Linked DNA regions of Aliamphritea ceti. The main gene of each other region encodes a partner of the protein of the gene in region 2 in a complex. Links are inferred from orthologs where the notes say so. Each region holds a gene or a part of one and is shown on either strand. Other genes may lie near its edges. The genes, in order: accB, accD, accA and accC.

Evidence for each region.
Region 1: the proteins of accD (region 2) and accB are in contact, whole or in part, in a solved structure (PDB 8UXZ), measured with the Escherichia coli proteins. The link is inferred for Aliamphritea ceti from one-to-one orthologs.
Region 3: the proteins of accD (region 2) and accA are in contact, whole or in part, in a solved structure (PDB 8UXZ), measured with the Escherichia coli proteins. The link is inferred for Aliamphritea ceti from one-to-one orthologs.
Region 4: the proteins of accD (region 2) and accC are in contact, whole or in part, in a solved structure (PDB 8UXZ), measured with the Escherichia coli proteins. The link is inferred for Aliamphritea ceti from one-to-one orthologs.

The regions. Positions count from the first base shown.
Region 1 is NZ_AP025282.1:1,334,530-1,338,760, forward strand. Bases 1-2,988 are described here. They hold accB (acetyl-CoA carboxylase biotin carboxyl carrier protein), read right to left. Parts: upstream 1,726-2,988; coding sequence 1,276-1,725; downstream 1-1,275. Other genes in these bases: accC (acetyl-CoA carboxylase biotin carboxylase subunit), read right to left, coding at 1-1,252; aroQ (type II 3-dehydroquinate dehydratase), read right to left, coding at 1,761-2,204; OCU49_RS06110 (DUF2333 family protein), read left to right, coding at 2,596-2,988. In the rest of the region: more of OCU49_RS06110, read left to right, coding at 2,989-3,627; upp (uracil phosphoribosyltransferase), read left to right, coding at 3,961-4,231. UniProt on the Escherichia coli protein: This protein is a component of the acetyl coenzyme A carboxylase complex; first, biotin carboxylase catalyzes the carboxylation of the carrier protein and then the transcarboxylase transfers the carboxyl group to form malonyl-CoA.
Region 2 is NZ_AP025282.1:2,945,785-2,949,954, forward strand. Bases 1-2,927 are described here. They hold accD (acetyl-CoA carboxylase, carboxyltransferase subunit beta), read right to left. Parts: upstream 1,933-2,927; coding sequence 1,069-1,932; downstream 1-1,068. Other genes in these bases: folC (bifunctional tetrahydrofolate synthase/dihydrofolate synthase), read right to left, coding at 1-954; trpA (tryptophan synthase subunit alpha), read right to left, coding at 1,966-2,769; trpB (tryptophan synthase subunit beta), read right to left, coding at 2,808-2,927. Also shown: more of trpB, read right to left, coding at 2,928-3,992; OCU49_RS13595 (phosphoribosylanthranilate isomerase), read right to left, coding at 4,012-4,170.
Region 3 is NZ_AP025282.1:883,381-887,547, reverse strand. The notes cover bases 705-3,628. They hold accA (acetyl-CoA carboxylase carboxyl transferase subunit alpha), read right to left. Parts: upstream 2,682-3,628; coding sequence 1,728-2,681; downstream 705-1,727. Other genes in these bases: dnaE (DNA polymerase III subunit alpha), read right to left, coding at 2,805-3,628; tilS (tRNA lysidine(34) synthetase TilS), read right to left, coding at 705-1,590. Also shown: pyrG (CTP synthase), read right to left, coding at 1-107; more of tilS, read right to left, coding at 259-704; more of dnaE, read right to left, coding at 3,629-4,167. UniProt on the Escherichia coli protein: Component of the acetyl coenzyme A carboxylase (ACC) complex. First, biotin carboxylase catalyzes the carboxylation of biotin on its carrier protein (BCCP) and then the CO(2) group is transferred by the carboxyltransferase to acetyl-CoA to form malonyl-CoA.
Region 4 is NZ_AP025282.1:1,332,367-1,336,452, reverse strand. The notes cover bases 1-2,843. They hold accC (acetyl-CoA carboxylase biotin carboxylase subunit), read left to right. Parts: upstream 1-671; coding sequence 672-2,015; downstream 2,016-2,843. Other genes in these bases: prmA (50S ribosomal protein L11 methyltransferase), read left to right, coding at 2,202-2,843; accB (acetyl-CoA carboxylase biotin carboxyl carrier protein), read left to right, coding at 199-648; aroQ (type II 3-dehydroquinate dehydratase), read left to right, coding at 1-163. In the rest of the region: more of prmA, read left to right, coding at 2,844-3,095; OCU49_RS06085 (DUF3426 domain-containing protein), read left to right, coding at 3,099-4,086. UniProt on the Escherichia coli protein: This protein is a component of the acetyl coenzyme A carboxylase complex; first, biotin carboxylase catalyzes the carboxylation of the carrier protein and then the transcarboxylase transfers the carboxyl group to form malonyl-CoA.

The DNA.
Region 1 (4,231 bases), 1.6 Mb from region 2 along the record:
TGTTGCACTTGATACCGTCGATGAGCATTTCATCCAGAGCGATTTCCATGCGACGCAGAGCCACTTCACGGGAGTCACCGTAAGTGATCAGCTTAGCAATCAGAGAATCGTAGTGTGGTGGTACGCTGTAACCGCTGTACAGATGAGAATCAACTCGCACGCCAATGCCACCTGGGGCATGGAAGTGGGTGATCTTACCTGGACTTGGCATGAAGGTTACCGGGTCTTCAGCATTGATTCGGCATTCAATTGAATGACCGTTCAGTTTGATATCTTCCTGCTTAATTGTCAGCGGCAGGCCAGAGGCAATGCGCAGCTGTTCTTTAACGATATCAACACCGGTAACCATTTCAGATACTGGGTGCTCTACCTGGACGCGAGTGTTCATTTCAATGAAATAGAAGCAGCCATTCTCATACAAGAACTCGAAGGTGCCTGCGCCACGGTAGTTAATTTCAAGACAGGCATCAACACAGCTTTGCAGTACCTGGGCACGGGATTCCGGATCCAGATGTGGTGCTGGTGCTTCTTCAACCACTTTCTGATGACGGCGTTGCAAAGAGCAGTCACGGTCATACAGATGGATAGCATTGCCCTGACCATCAGACAGAACCTGAACTTCAACGTGACGTGGGTTTTCCAGGAATTTTTCCATGTAAACCGTGTCGTCACCAAAAGCGCCTTTGGCTTCTGCTTTAGTTACGTAGATAGCGTTTAGCAGGTGTGCTTCGTTGTGTACAACGCGCATACCGCGACCACCGCCACCGGCAGCTGCTTTGATGATAACCGGATAGCCGATACGGCGACCGATAGCTAACACTTCTTCGCTGTCTTCAGGCAGTTCACCGTCTGAACCAGGTACTGTTGGTACACCAGCTTTTTGCATTGCTGCAATTGCAGATACTTTGTCGCCCATCAGGCGAATGGTCTCAGCTTTAGGGCCAATAAATGCAAAACCGCTTTGCTCAGCGCGTTCAGCAAAATCAGCATTTTCTGCCAGGAAACCGTAACCCGGGTGGATACCCGTGGAATCAGTTACTTCAGCAGCGGCAATAATTGCCGGAATATTCAGATAGCTTTGCGGTGACGGTGCAGGGCCGATACAAACGGCTTCGTCCGCCAGGCGAACGTGCATCAGGTCACGGTCTGCTGTGGAATGAATGGCAACAGTTTTGATGCCTAGTTCCTTACAGGCCCGCAGGATACGCAAAGCGATCTCGCCACGGTTGGCAATGACTACTTTTTCTAACATCTTGTTAAGATCCTGTGGCTGATTTATACGATGTTCACCAGCGGCTGATCGAACTCCACTGGCTGGCCGTCTTCAACAAGAATGGCTTCAACAACACCCGCTTTGTCTGCTTCAATCTGATTCATCATCTTCATTGCTTCAACGATACAGATCGGGTCGCCAACTTTAACAGTAGAGCCGACTTCGATGAATGCCGGAGAGGTTGGAGATGGAGAACGGTAGAAAGTACCAACCATTGGTGACTTAAGTGCATTGTTGTTGGCTGGCGCAGCAACCGGTGCCGCAGCAACTGGTGCAGGAGCCGGAGCGGCAGCAACAGGTGCGACAGCCATTGGGGCAGCGGCAACTGGGGCTGCTACCAGGTTAGAACCGCGGCTGATGCGTACGGATTCTTCACCTTCTTTGATTTCAATCTCGTTGATGTTTGATTCTTCCAGCAACTCGATCAGTTTTTTTACTTTGCGAATGTCCATGCTAATGCAGTGCTCTATTTAGTAAATTCAGATAATTAAGGTTTTTCCAGCCGACTAATCGCCGACTGTAGTGCTAATTCGTATCCCAGGGTGCCCAGACCGCAGATTACGCCAACAGCTACATCAGATAGATATGAGTGGCTGCGAAAAGTTTCTCTGGCGTGTACATTCGAAATATGAATTTCGATAAAAGGAATAGCGACGCCCAGCAACGCATCACGTAATGCCACACTGGTGTGGGTGAAAGCTGCCGGGTTTATAATGATGAAGTCAGTCTGTTCGTCACGTGCCTGGTGAATCCGGTCAATAAGTACGTGTTCAGCATTGCTTTGCAGGCATTCCAGCTGATGACCTTCCTGCATGGCAAGCGATTGTAAGCGTACATTGATGTCCTGCAGTGTCGTGGTACCGTATACCTCTGGTTCCCGGGTGCCGAGAAGGTTAAGGTTAGGGCCGTTCAGAACAAGGATTTTAGCCATTAAATTGCCTTAAGTGACGCGTCATTCAGACTTCAAAAAGCGTTTAGGGATGGGGCTCTGGACCCCTTAAGACTGGCTAGTGTGCCGGAAAAAAAAGAGACTGTAAACAGTTCAGATGTTTATTGTGTTTTCTCTGCGAGTTTGCAGAAGTTGTCAGTGCTTTCTGTACATTATTTGACTAATTGAACTGTAAAAGATACTGATTAAGGTGCGGTTTGGGTGGTTTAGGTTAAGCCTGTTAGTCAGGTTTCTGACCGGTTTGGAAATCTGCATTTATATGTGAATTTAAACGCATGTTGTGTAATTTTGTTAAATTTCTGGGAACATTGACCTGCTGTCGATTATCAGAGATATTGCGCGCGATAACGCGACTTATTAAGAGAGGTTCAGGATGGAATGGTTGCAACGGACGTGGTTGCGTCTGTGGGATAGATTAACCGCAATTACATTGGGTATAAAAGGTGTTGGAATTGCCGTTGCTGCTCTGGTGTTGTATTTGGTGGTCGCGACAGGGGTAGGGGTATACTGGAGTATTGAGCCTTCGGGTTTTGAAGTGCGTGCTGAGCTGGCTGAGGATGGTAAAACACCGGTCGTTGGAACAGCAACGCTGAATGCTTTGATAGGCGTGACGGAAGTGTTACTCGATAAACCAGGTGGTTATTTATATAACGACCGTATGCCACCGGGCCTGTGGCTGGATAACATTCCAAATTGGGAGTTTGGTGTGTTGGTGCAGGCGCGGGATATGGCGCGTGCGCTGCGTAAAGACTTTAGTAGGTCTCAGTCACAATCTACAGAGGACGTTGATTTAATACAGGCGGAGCCATTACTTCACTTTGACAATAATAGTTGGCTGTTGCCGGCTACTGAATCTGAGTACCGTAAAGGTGTGAAAGCTTTGCTGGCTTACGAAGTGCGTCTGGCGCGTAATGATGATGCTGCGCAGTTTTATGCCCGTGCTGATAATTTACGTGACTGGCTGGCAGATGTTTCTACCCGGCTTGGCAGTTTGTCACAGCGGTTAAGTGCGAGTGTAGGGCAGAAAAGAGTGAACACTGATTTAGCTGGCGATAATGCTGCGCGTCAGTCAACGGTTGCTGCAACTGAGCTGGAGATTAAAACGCCCTGGCTGGAAATAGATGATGTGTTTTATGAGGCACGTGGCACGGCATGGGCGCTTATTCATTTGTTGAAAGCTGTTGAACAGGACTTCGCGCCTGCACTGGAAAAGAAAAATGCGTTGATTAGTCTGCGTCAGATTATTCGGGAGTTGGAGTCAACACAGTCCACTATCTGGAGTCCGATGATTTTGAATGGTACTGAGTTTGGTTTTCTGTCTAATCATTCTTTGGTAATGGCTTCGTATATTTCCCGGGCGAATGCGGCAATTATTGATTTGCGTGAGTTGTTGTCTCAGGGGTAATTAGCTTCCTGGTATTAAGTTTGTTCTGTGTCACTGCTGTATGTCGCAGAATCGACTATCCTTAAAGCCGACTATTAATAGTCGGCTTTTTAGTTTGTTATCAATGGATAAGTATTCATCTGAATTTCTGACTCTTTGGTAAGAAATTAAGACTTTTCTGGCATTTGTCAGTATCATCCCGGCTAAATAATGTTACTTGTCTGCTGAACGTTAGGCTTGCGAGCTCGCCTGACTTTGAGTACTGCTACGTCTGCTTGTTTTTAGCTGCAAATACTCGTGATGCGTCAGAGGCGGTAACGTCTTTTAATTTTCAAGATTTCTGGTGAGAACAACATGCGTGTTAATGAAATAAACCATCCGCTGGTAAAACACAAATTGGGCCTGATGCGGGCAGCAAGCGTTAGCACCCGCAGCTTTCGGCAGCTGGCTGCGGAAGTAGGTTGTTTACTGACCTATGAAGCCACTAAAGATCTGGCAACTGAAACCTATCAGTTGGAAGGTTGGTGCGGTGAAATAACAGCAGAGCGAATTAAAGGTAAGAAAATTACAGTTGTGCCAATCCTGCGTGCAGGTATTGGTATGTTGGATGGTGTGCTTGATTTAC
Region 2 (4,170 bases):
AACGTATTCTGCCGCCTGGGGGTTATGCGCCACATCAAGAGTATACTGACAGCCATTTAGCTCAACCCGCTGCAATCTCCCAGTCAGTTGCGCCGCTGATAAACTGTTAGCCAGCGCCTGCTGATCTGGTGCAATGCCCAGCAAACTTAATACTTGGATCACAACAGCAGCATTTGGTTTCGGTAAATTTATATCCGGTAAACCAATGTAACTCACCTGATCGCCTTTTGCGGTTTTACCCTGCCAATCCCACTGACCATCAGCATGCTCAGTTAGTTCAAAATCCACACCCCGGGCACATAACTGAGCATCAATTTCAGAAGCGTAATCAAGCAGCATTTTCGGCGCATCAGGATCGCCACAAACAGCTGGTCGCTGAGCACGATAAATACCAGCTTTTTCATATCCAATTTTTTCACGATCATCGCCCAACCAGTCGATATGATCGACTGCCACAGTCGTCACGACCGAAATGTCTGCATCGACAATGTTAATCGCATCAAGACGACCACCCAGCCCTACTTCAAGCAGCATGACATCCGGTTGAGCATCAGCGAACACAATCAGAGCAGCCAGCGCATTGTATTCAAAGTATGTCAGCGAGGTCTCACCGCAAGCAGCATAAATTCGCTCAAATGCCGAAACTAACGCATCATCCTGCGCCTGATGGCCATTAAGCTTAATCCGCTCGTTATAACGCAAAAAATGCGGTGACGTAAAACAGCCAACAGTTTTACCTGCATCACGCAGCACCTGATCAAGCATCGCGACTGTAGAACCTTTACCGTTTGTACCACCGATAATAATCACTTTCGAAGCGGTAAGATCCAGATTAAGTCGCTGATACACTTCATTCAAACGCTCGAGCCCAAGCTCAATTTCACTTGGGTGAGACTGTTCAATCCAGCTCAACCATTGTGCCAGATCTTTTTTATTCGCTGTTTGCTCAGACATATTCACTGCCATACATCGCGACCGGATACAGGTCGGAAATTCTAAAAAACAATCAAAAACAAGAAAGCCGATTTGCTATGCAAAATCGGCTTTCAGAATATTACTCTATACAGCTTATGCTGCCGGCTTACCCTGCATCATCCGTAAAATGGATGACAAACGGTCGCGCATTTCGCCCCGATTAATGATCATATCAACCTGGCCATGCTCCAGCAGAAACTCGCTGCGCTGGAAACCTTCCGGCAGTTTCTCACGCACGGTCTGTTCAATAACCCGTGGGCCGGCAAAACCAACCAGAGCGCGAGGCTCACCAATATTCAGGTCACCCAGCATTGCCAGACTGGCAGAAACACCACCGTAAACAGGGTCTGTTAATACTGATATATATGGAATGCCTGCGCCTTTGAGTTTTTCCAATGCAGCACTGGTTTTCGCCATCTGCATCAGTGAAATAAGAGCTTCCTGCATCCGCGCCCCACCACTGGCCGCGAAACAAACCAAAGGGATACCTTCCTCAAGAGCCACGTTAGCAGCACGTACAAAACGCTCACCAACAACCGCACCCATTGAACCACCCATAAAGCGAAATTCAAAAGCAACCGCGACAACAGGTAAACCGTTCACTTCACCGCGCATAGCAATTAGCGCATCTTTTTCACCGGTATCTTTCTGCGCAGCCACTAAACGGTCTTTATATTTCTTGGAATCTTTAAACTTCAGACGATCAACCGGAGTCACTTCAGCTCCGATTTCCTGACGACCATCTTCATCCAGAAACATTTCCAAACGAGGGCGCGCACCAACACGCATATGATGATCACACTTCGGACAAACACTCAGGTTTTTCTCTAACTCTGGGCGGTACAGTACCGATTCGCACTTAACGCACTTCTTCCACAAACCTTCAGGAATGTTAGTACGCTTTTTCTCTGAAGTACGCGCCAGAGACGGAACAATTTTTTCCAGCCAGTTACTCATTATAACTCCACTAACCGCATTTCTTCAGCGGGCTTATTTATCCATAGCCTGACGCATGCTACCGGTAATCGCAGCCACTGCTTCAGGAATCTTATCTTGCTGATCAGCCAGTTCGGCGATCTTATTAACCAGTACGCTGCCGACGATTACACCGTCTGCAACCTCAGAAACTGCCCGGGCAGAGGCATCGTCACGGATACCAAAACCTACACCAACCGGCATATCTGTATGCTTACGGATGACATCCAGCTTACTTGCCACATCAGCAACGTCGAGACTGGCAGAGCCGGTCACACCTTTCACTGATACGTAGTAAACGTAGCCACTGCCAGCAGCACAAATTTTCTCTACACGTGATTCAACAGTTGTTGGCGCTAACAGATAAATAACATCAATATCTTTTGCCTTCATCAGTGCACCGAACTCAACTGCTTCTTCAGGCGGCAGGTCAACAGTCAGCACACCATCAACACCGGCTGCAGACGCTTCTTCTGCAAACACTTCATAGCCCATCACCTCGATTGGATTAAGGTAACCCATCAAGACAACTGGCGTAGTCTGGTCAGTCTTACGAAACTCAACTACAACTGCTAATACATCACGCAAACTGGTGTTATGGCTCAGCGCACGCTCACACGCCAGCTGAATAACCGGGCCATCTGCCATAGGGTCAGAAAACGGTACGCCTAATTCGATGATATCTGCGCCGGACTCTACCATTGCATGCATTAACGGCAGCGTAACACCCGGTGCCGGATCGCCAGCAGTTACGTAAGGAATTAACGCCTTACGACCTTCAACCTTCAATTTTTCAAAGCAGGAACTTATACGACTCATAGTATTCAGTACTCTTTCGCTGTCTGCGTAAACCGCTGTTAAACCTTAATACCATCAATCGCAGCAACGGTATGCATGTCTTTATCACCACGACCAGATAAATTAACCAGCAAAATCTGATCTTTACCCATGGTTGGTGCCATTTTCATTGCCTCGGCAATCGCATGGCTGGACTCCAGCGCAGGCATTATACCTTCAACCAGCGTCAGACGACGGAACGCATCAAGTGCTTCATCATCATTAATCGCGGTATATTCTGCCCGGCCAATATCTTTAAGGTAAGAATGCTCAGGACCAACACCCGGATAATCCAGACCCGCAGATACTGAGTGCGTGCCCAAAATCTGGCCAGCATCATCTTCCATCAGGTAAGTACGGTTGCCGTGTAAAACACCCGGACGACCAGCGGTCAGAGGCGCAGCGTGCTCACCTGTTTCCAAACCATTGCCGCCAGCTTCAACACCAATCATACGAACATCAGCATCTTCAATAAACGGATGGAATAAACCAATTGCATTAGAACCACCACCAACACAAGCGATCAGCGCATCCGGCAGTTTACCCGCCTGAGCCAGACACTGTGAACGGGCTTCACGGCCAATAATTGACTGAAAATCACGTACAAGCTTTGGATAAGGATGCGGGCCAGCGGCAGTACCAATGATATAAAAAGTATTATCAACATTAGTAACCCAGTCACGCATTGCTTCGTTCATGGCGTCTTTTAGAGTCTTTGTGCCGGAGCTTACAGAAATAACTTCAGCACCCAGCAGCTTCATACGGTAAACATTCATTACCTGACGGCGAATATCTTCTTCGCCCATATATACCTGACACTTAAGCCCTAAACGCGCAGCAACGGTTGCACTGGCAACACCATGCATACCGGCACCCGTCTCAGCAATGATACGAGGCTTACCAGTATGTTTAGCCAGTAACGCCTGGCCGATAGTGTTATTTACCTTATGCGCACCGGTGTGGTTAAGGTCTTCACGCTTCAGATAAATCTGCGCACCACCTAACTCACGGGACAAACGCTCAGCATGATACAAAGGCGAAGGACGCCCTACGTAATGAGCAAGATCGCGGTCAAATTCTTCCTGAAACTTTGGATCAGCCCACAGCGTTTCATAAGTATGTTCAAGATGCTGCAAAGCAGCCATCAGGGTTTCAGATACATAACGACCACCGAAATCACCGAAATGACCTCCCTGATCAGGCATCTGTTTTGCGATTGCAAGTTCAGCTGTAGTTGGCACGTGCCACCTCACTCATAAAGGTATTAATTTTTTCAGGAGACTTACGTCCCTTGATTCGCTCTACTCCACCACTAACATCAACCGCAAATGGGCTAACCTCAGTAATAGCGCGATAAATATTTGATTCATCCAAACCGCCAGC
Region 3 (4,167 bases), 2.1 Mb from region 2 along the record:
GTGACTTTAAGCCCCCGCGCCTCAAGAATTGCTGCAAGTGAAGCGGATGCAATGCCTTTCCCCAACGAAGAAACAACACCGCCAGTGACGAAGATATAACGCGTCATGTGGAACCTGTATATGGTCATAAACTTGGATAACGCTGCTTTATCACACATTCCATTACGGAATATTTTCTCCACGCAATAAAAAATACCGGCCGAAACAGGTATCTATTGGTGAGATTCAGTCTGAATAAAACAGCAACATAAGATGGGGCTACAGGGTACCAGAATCACCCACAGCAAACAATGCAGACGGTTGCCAATCTAGCCAGAAAGGCGGCTTATTTTCACCGTCACACCAACTCTGGCAAATACAGATTCCAGGTATAGCAACTATCTCTCCAGCCCTGATGCATACAGGCCAGTTATCACGCTGCCAGGGAGGCACTCCGGCCTCCTGAAACAAATGCTTTAATGATTTACCCGGCCGACCTAAAGGATGACATTTATCACCTTCCTGCCGGCTACGAATGTCCACGCCCATCAGCCATGAGTCTAAATCCTTACCGGCATCAGACTTGAGCGTCAAAACACCGCCATGCGAAAGACCTGACGCCAACACATCAATCAAGCACTCCTGCCACCGTAAACTTTCAGTCACTGGATCAATGTATAGCTTGGAACGGTAACGACGAATAACTGTATCACCTAACAGCAATTCAGGCTGTGAATCAGCAGCAGCCTCTGCCATAACACGTAAACTATCTACTTGCCCCTCTGACAACATCAGGCCAAACTGACGAGACCAGTACCGCAGAGCATTGACCTGACGGCGCCCGGACAGCAATTTGAGTTCAGTAAGAGACAAGGTATTAGCTGATGCCAAGCAGGCCTCCAGGTCGGCCTGAGCAAGTTCTTCAAGAAGCGCTTCAGCATCTGCAAGATGACAAGCTGTAGCATTGAGACGCTCATTCACCCGCGGCCATCGTTTAGCGAGTAATGGCAACACTTGCTGACGCAAATAATTACGGTCGTACTGAGTATCTGAATTACTGGGATCTTCTACCCAGCTTAAACCTTCCCGAATTGCCCAGCTTTTCAGCTCAGAACGTGAACATCCCAGCAAAGGTCGCAGCAGCTTACCATTATTCAGTTTGCGTTGGACGGCCATAGCTGCCATACCTCTGACGCCAGCTCCCCGAAGCAAACGGAACAGCAAAGTTTCGGCCTGATCATCAGCATGATGCGCCATCATTAAGCAAACATCAGAAGACATCTTATCTTCGAAAACAGAATATCGCGCATTACGAGCAGCAGTTTCGACACTCCCACCCTCAAGCTGAACCTTCTCAGCACGAAAAGTCAGACCACGTTGCTCAGCCTGCTGTGCACAAAACAGCTGCCACTCGCCAGCCTCAGACTGCAACTGATGATTTACATGCAAAACGGTTACTTGCTTTGCTGGTAAAAAGCGGGCTGCCAGCTCCAGCAAAACCATCGAATCCAGACCGCCACTCAGAGCAATAATCCAGCGTTGAATACCTGAAACCTTAGTCAGCTGTCTTTGAAAGCGTTGTGATAAATCATCCACAGATACACCACTCATTACGATAATATCTACTCTGCTTAATTATCTAAATAGTACTCTAAAACCTGCGCACTAAAACCAATACTCAAAGCCAGCACCCTAAAACAAAAAAACCGCCGGAAATTCCGGCGGTTCTTCTTAATTCAGCGAGTCGCTTACTGATCAACACCATAAGCCATCAGACGCTCGTAACGACGCTCCAACAACTCTTCTGTGTTGAATTCGTCATAACGTACCAAGGTATCTAACAAGTGCTTTTTAAGGTTTGCAGCCATTAAACCGTGATCACGATGTGCACCACCTAATGGCTCATCAACAATCTGATCAACCAGACCTAACCCAAACAAGCGGTCAGATGTCAGACCCATTGCTTTAGCAGCATCAGGAGCACGGTCAGCACTCTTCCAAAGAATAGATGCACAACCCTCAGGAGAAATCACAGAATAGGTTGAATACCGCAGCATCAATAACTCATCACAAACACCGATAGCCAGAGCACCACCGGAGCCACCCTCACCAATAACAGTGGAGATAATAGGCGTTTTCAGTCGCGACATAACTGCCAGATTGAAGGCAATGGCTTCACTCTGACCGCGTTCTTCCGCACCAATACCCGGATAAGCACCCGGTGTATCAATGAACGTCAGTACAGGCATTTTGAAGCGCTCTGCCATTTCCATCAAACGCAGCGCTTTGCGGTAGCCTTCAGGACGCGGCATGCCGAAGTTACGACGTACTTTCTCTTTAACTTCACGACCTTTTTGATGACCAACGATCATAACAGGACGACCATCAAGGCGCGCAATCCCACCAATTAGGGCCTGGTCATCCGCATAATGGCGATCACCATGCAGTTCTTCAAAATCATCAAAGATGTGTTTTACATAATCAAGCGAATACGGGCGCTTAGGATGACGCGCCAGCTGTGAAACTTGCCATTCGCTCAAGTCAGAAAATAAAGACTCAGTTAAGCTACTGCTTTTCGCCTGTAACTTGCTGATTTCTTCTTCAATATTCAGTTCGTTGTCATTACCGACCAGACGCAGCTCTTCAATCTTCGCTTCCAAGTCAGCAATTGGCTGTTCAAAATCCAGATAATTGGGATTCATGCTTAACGTATTCCGTTTGTTTCTAAGTCGCTGCCGGGCGCGTCCCGGTAACGGAAAAAAATTCTGCTAAGTGTACCCGCACATGGAATCAAGAACCAGTATCAGTCCACACTTAGCGGTTATTTAATAACAAATAGACACAGCATCGCCGCCAAACTGATCTTTAAGTTTAAGTAACACTTCGTCAGTGGGCTCGATTTTCCAGTTATCACCAAGATAAACACGGGCCGATGCGTCTTCTCTGCTGTACTGTAATGCAACACTCACCGCCGCAGCGCCTTTAGAGGACTCTAAAACCTGCTCCAATACTTTGAGCTGACGCTCTTTTAGCTGTTCGGCTTGGCAGTTTACCTGAATATGCGAAGCATAACGGGCACGTGCCTGAGTGATATTAATAACTTTATTCGCCCTAACTTTAGTACGACCTGAATATTCATCATGCGCAATTTCACCTTCAACCAATAAAATTGCATCTTTATTCAGTAAGTGACGATGTTCGTCAAAACTATCACCGAACAGGGTAATCTCTATACGGGAAGTACGGTCATCAAGTGTAATAAAGCACAACGGATCACCTTTTTTGGTTTTCTTCATCCGTATATCAACCACCAGACCCAGCATTTTTTGCTGCTGGCCTCTGGCAGGCTGTAGCTCAACAATCCGTTTGGAAATAATATTTGGCAGCTCAGCTTCATATTCATCTATAGGATGACCCGTCACATACAGACCAAGCGTATCTTTCTCGCCCTGCAGACGTTCTTTATCGGTCCAGCAACGCAGCTTTATATAATCAGCATATGGATCGCGGGGATCCTCAGCCTCCATATCGCCAAACAAGTCAAACATACCTGCGTTCTGATTACGCTCACTCTGATCTGCTGCTTTTAACGCTTCAGGAATCGCTGCCCACAACTGAGCACGGTCCGGACCAAGCTTATCTAAAGCACCACATCGCACCAGTGCTTCCATCACCCGTTTATTAATTTTTTTGCTGCCAACACGTTTACAGAAATCAAAGATATCTTTAAACGGCCCTTCCTTTCTTCCTTCTACAATCGACTCAATTGGTCCTTCACCAACACCCTTAACAGCTCCCAGACCATAGACAATTTCACCCGCGTCATTTACCGTGAACAGATATTCTCCACAGTTAACGTCCGGCAGTACCAGCGGCAACTCCATCGAGCGGCATTCTTCAATGAAGATCACCACTTTCTCGGTATTCTGCATATCTGAAGATAATACAGCCGCCATAAAGGGTGCAGGATAATGTGCTTTTAGCCAGGCTGTCTGATAAGACACCAGTGCATATGCAGCAGAGTGTGATTTGTTAAAACCATAACCGGCAAACTTTTCCACCAGATCAAAAATATTACCCGCCAAATCCCGGTCAATATTATTTGTTTCGCAACCTTCAAGAAAAGAGACCCGCTGCTTCGCCATTTCTTCAGGCTTTTTCTTACCCATTGCCCGACGCAGCATATCT
Region 4 (4,086 bases), 1.6 Mb from region 2 along the record:
TATTCCTTTTATCGAAATTCATATTTCGAATGTACACGCCAGAGAAACTTTTCGCAGCCACTCATATCTATCTGATGTAGCTGTTGGCGTAATCTGCGGTCTGGGCACCCTGGGATACGAATTAGCACTACAGTCGGCGATTAGTCGGCTGGAAAAACCTTAATTATCTGAATTTACTAAATAGAGCACTGCATTAGCATGGACATTCGCAAAGTAAAAAAACTGATCGAGTTGCTGGAAGAATCAAACATCAACGAGATTGAAATCAAAGAAGGTGAAGAATCCGTACGCATCAGCCGCGGTTCTAACCTGGTAGCAGCCCCAGTTGCCGCTGCCCCAATGGCTGTCGCACCTGTTGCTGCCGCTCCGGCTCCTGCACCAGTTGCTGCGGCACCGGTTGCTGCGCCAGCCAACAACAATGCACTTAAGTCACCAATGGTTGGTACTTTCTACCGTTCTCCATCTCCAACCTCTCCGGCATTCATCGAAGTCGGCTCTACTGTTAAAGTTGGCGACCCGATCTGTATCGTTGAAGCAATGAAGATGATGAATCAGATTGAAGCAGACAAAGCGGGTGTTGTTGAAGCCATTCTTGTTGAAGACGGCCAGCCAGTGGAGTTCGATCAGCCGCTGGTGAACATCGTATAAATCAGCCACAGGATCTTAACAAGATGTTAGAAAAAGTAGTCATTGCCAACCGTGGCGAGATCGCTTTGCGTATCCTGCGGGCCTGTAAGGAACTAGGCATCAAAACTGTTGCCATTCATTCCACAGCAGACCGTGACCTGATGCACGTTCGCCTGGCGGACGAAGCCGTTTGTATCGGCCCTGCACCGTCACCGCAAAGCTATCTGAATATTCCGGCAATTATTGCCGCTGCTGAAGTAACTGATTCCACGGGTATCCACCCGGGTTACGGTTTCCTGGCAGAAAATGCTGATTTTGCTGAACGCGCTGAGCAAAGCGGTTTTGCATTTATTGGCCCTAAAGCTGAGACCATTCGCCTGATGGGCGACAAAGTATCTGCAATTGCAGCAATGCAAAAAGCTGGTGTACCAACAGTACCTGGTTCAGACGGTGAACTGCCTGAAGACAGCGAAGAAGTGTTAGCTATCGGTCGCCGTATCGGCTATCCGGTTATCATCAAAGCAGCTGCCGGTGGCGGTGGTCGCGGTATGCGCGTTGTACACAACGAAGCACACCTGCTAAACGCTATCTACGTAACTAAAGCAGAAGCCAAAGGCGCTTTTGGTGACGACACGGTTTACATGGAAAAATTCCTGGAAAACCCACGTCACGTTGAAGTTCAGGTTCTGTCTGATGGTCAGGGCAATGCTATCCATCTGTATGACCGTGACTGCTCTTTGCAACGCCGTCATCAGAAAGTGGTTGAAGAAGCACCAGCACCACATCTGGATCCGGAATCCCGTGCCCAGGTACTGCAAAGCTGTGTTGATGCCTGTCTTGAAATTAACTACCGTGGCGCAGGCACCTTCGAGTTCTTGTATGAGAATGGCTGCTTCTATTTCATTGAAATGAACACTCGCGTCCAGGTAGAGCACCCAGTATCTGAAATGGTTACCGGTGTTGATATCGTTAAAGAACAGCTGCGCATTGCCTCTGGCCTGCCGCTGACAATTAAGCAGGAAGATATCAAACTGAACGGTCATTCAATTGAATGCCGAATCAATGCTGAAGACCCGGTAACCTTCATGCCAAGTCCAGGTAAGATCACCCACTTCCATGCCCCAGGTGGCATTGGCGTGCGAGTTGATTCTCATCTGTACAGCGGTTACAGCGTACCACCACACTACGATTCTCTGATTGCTAAGCTGATCACTTACGGTGACTCCCGTGAAGTGGCTCTGCGTCGCATGGAAATCGCTCTGGATGAAATGCTCATCGACGGTATCAAGTGCAACATTCCTCTGCACCAGGATATCGTTAAGGATACGAACTTCGCCGAAGGCGGAGTAAATATCCATTATCTGGAAAAGAAACTGGGTCTAGACTGATCCCGGCATACGCAGACAGCGGCTCACCGCTGTCTGCTGCTTTATGCATTAACCTGTTACCACCCGGCCACTCCAGCCGTACGACGGTTTAATCACCGCCTCACATCTAAGGTAACAAAGCTTTAACGATTAAATACTATAGTTTAGCTAGCCAATACTGCTTACCCGAATACAGGAAGACCCGTCATGCCATGGCTGCAGATCAAACTGGATGTTTCCCCGGACAACGCCGAACCTTACGAAGACCTTTTACTGGCAGCCGGCTGTGCTGCAGTTACTTTTACTGACCAGGCAGACCAGCCTATCTTCGAACCGGACTTAGGCACAACTCCGTTATGGAGCAACACGGTATTAACAGGACTGTTTTCCGCCGATCATGATCTCGAAGCCACACTGAGCTTTCTTCGACAGGCTCACGAAGACCAGTTCACTGGAATCCCCTTCCCTAATTGCAAAACAGAAATCCTGGAAGATAAAGACTGGGAACGGGAATGGATGGATAACTACCAGCCAATGCAATTTGGTAAACGCCTCTGGGTTTGTCCTAGTTGGAAAGATACTCCGAACCCTGATGCCGTCAACCTTATGCTCGACCCGGGCCTTGCATTTGGTACAGGTACACACCCAACCACAGCCTTATGTCTGGAATTCCTTGACGGCCTTGAACTGACTGATAAAAAAGTAACCGATTACGGTTGCGGTTCAGGCATCCTGGGAATTGCCACGCTTTTGCTTGGTGCTGATAAAGTAACCGCTGTAGATATCGACGTACAGGCACTTACCGCCAGCAAAGACAACCTAAACCGCAACGGTCTTCCCGAAGATCGCATGCAAGTTTACCTGCCAGAACAAACTCCGGAACATCAGGCAGATGTACTTGTTGCAAATATCCTTGCCGGCCCCCTGGTTGAACTGGCACCGACACTCAGTAAACATACCCTAAGCGGTGGACAGCTGGTTCTCTCTGGCCTGTTGAGCCATCAGGAAGAAGAAATCCGTGAAGCCTATGACAATGATTTTGAATTGGATCCTGTTTGCGAACGCGAAGGCTGGATCCGCATTACCGGTATCAAGCGATAAACCGTGAAGCAAGAACGCCTGATTACAGAATGCCCAGCCTGCAAAGCTCGCTTTCAGGTAACCAGTGGACAATTAAAAATAGCTCATGGCAAGGTACGTTGCGGTACCTGCCTTGAGGTATTCAATGCTCAATTATGCAAAATACCTGAACCTAAACCGCAACACACAGCTCTCCAACAAACAGTTCCTCAACACTCAGCTCCTCAAGAAAGGCCTGCAACAAAGCTCAGTACAGATACTGCTCAGAACTTATCGCAAACGATACAGCCCAAACGCCCGGCAATTCCCAAAGCATTTATTCCAGCTAAAACACCAGCAGTTACGGAACAGCCACAAACAAAACAGACACCAGCTATCGATCTCGATAAGCCCGTACAGGCTTTGTTTACAGATACAGCAACACAAGAAACAATAACTAAACGAACTGTCGCCAGAAAACCGATATCTCAAATAAGCTCAGATACATACACGCTACCTGCGCAACAATCTGTTGAAGAAATACAAAACCAGACACTTGAGCAGCCAGTAAGCTTACATATTCGGCACGCCAAATCTGCAATAACCAGGCAGCCAGAGACACAGGCAAAGCAATCAACAACAGCTACATCACCTGCCACAAAAACTGTCCAGCCAGCCAAGCCAAAAAATCAGCAACAAACATTAGCGACAGCCATCGATGAAGCACATCAGATTAATAACGATGGGCAAAATGAGAAAATTCGCCTGGCCTTGCATCAGCATCAAACCAGTTATCAGGTTCAGACTAACGATCATGGTTATCTGAACCCTGCCGAAAAGAAGTTACAGGAACTATTGCGCAATGCCGGCAATCCACTGACTGCAACTGAAACAGCCAGCCATGATGAAGTAGCTCCTTCGCCGGATAACCTGCCCCACAGCAGCATTCTCGCACTGCATCCGGATACTGAAGATAAAGACACTAACTTTATACCTCAGCAAACAGAACCAGTAATGATTCGGGCAACAACCC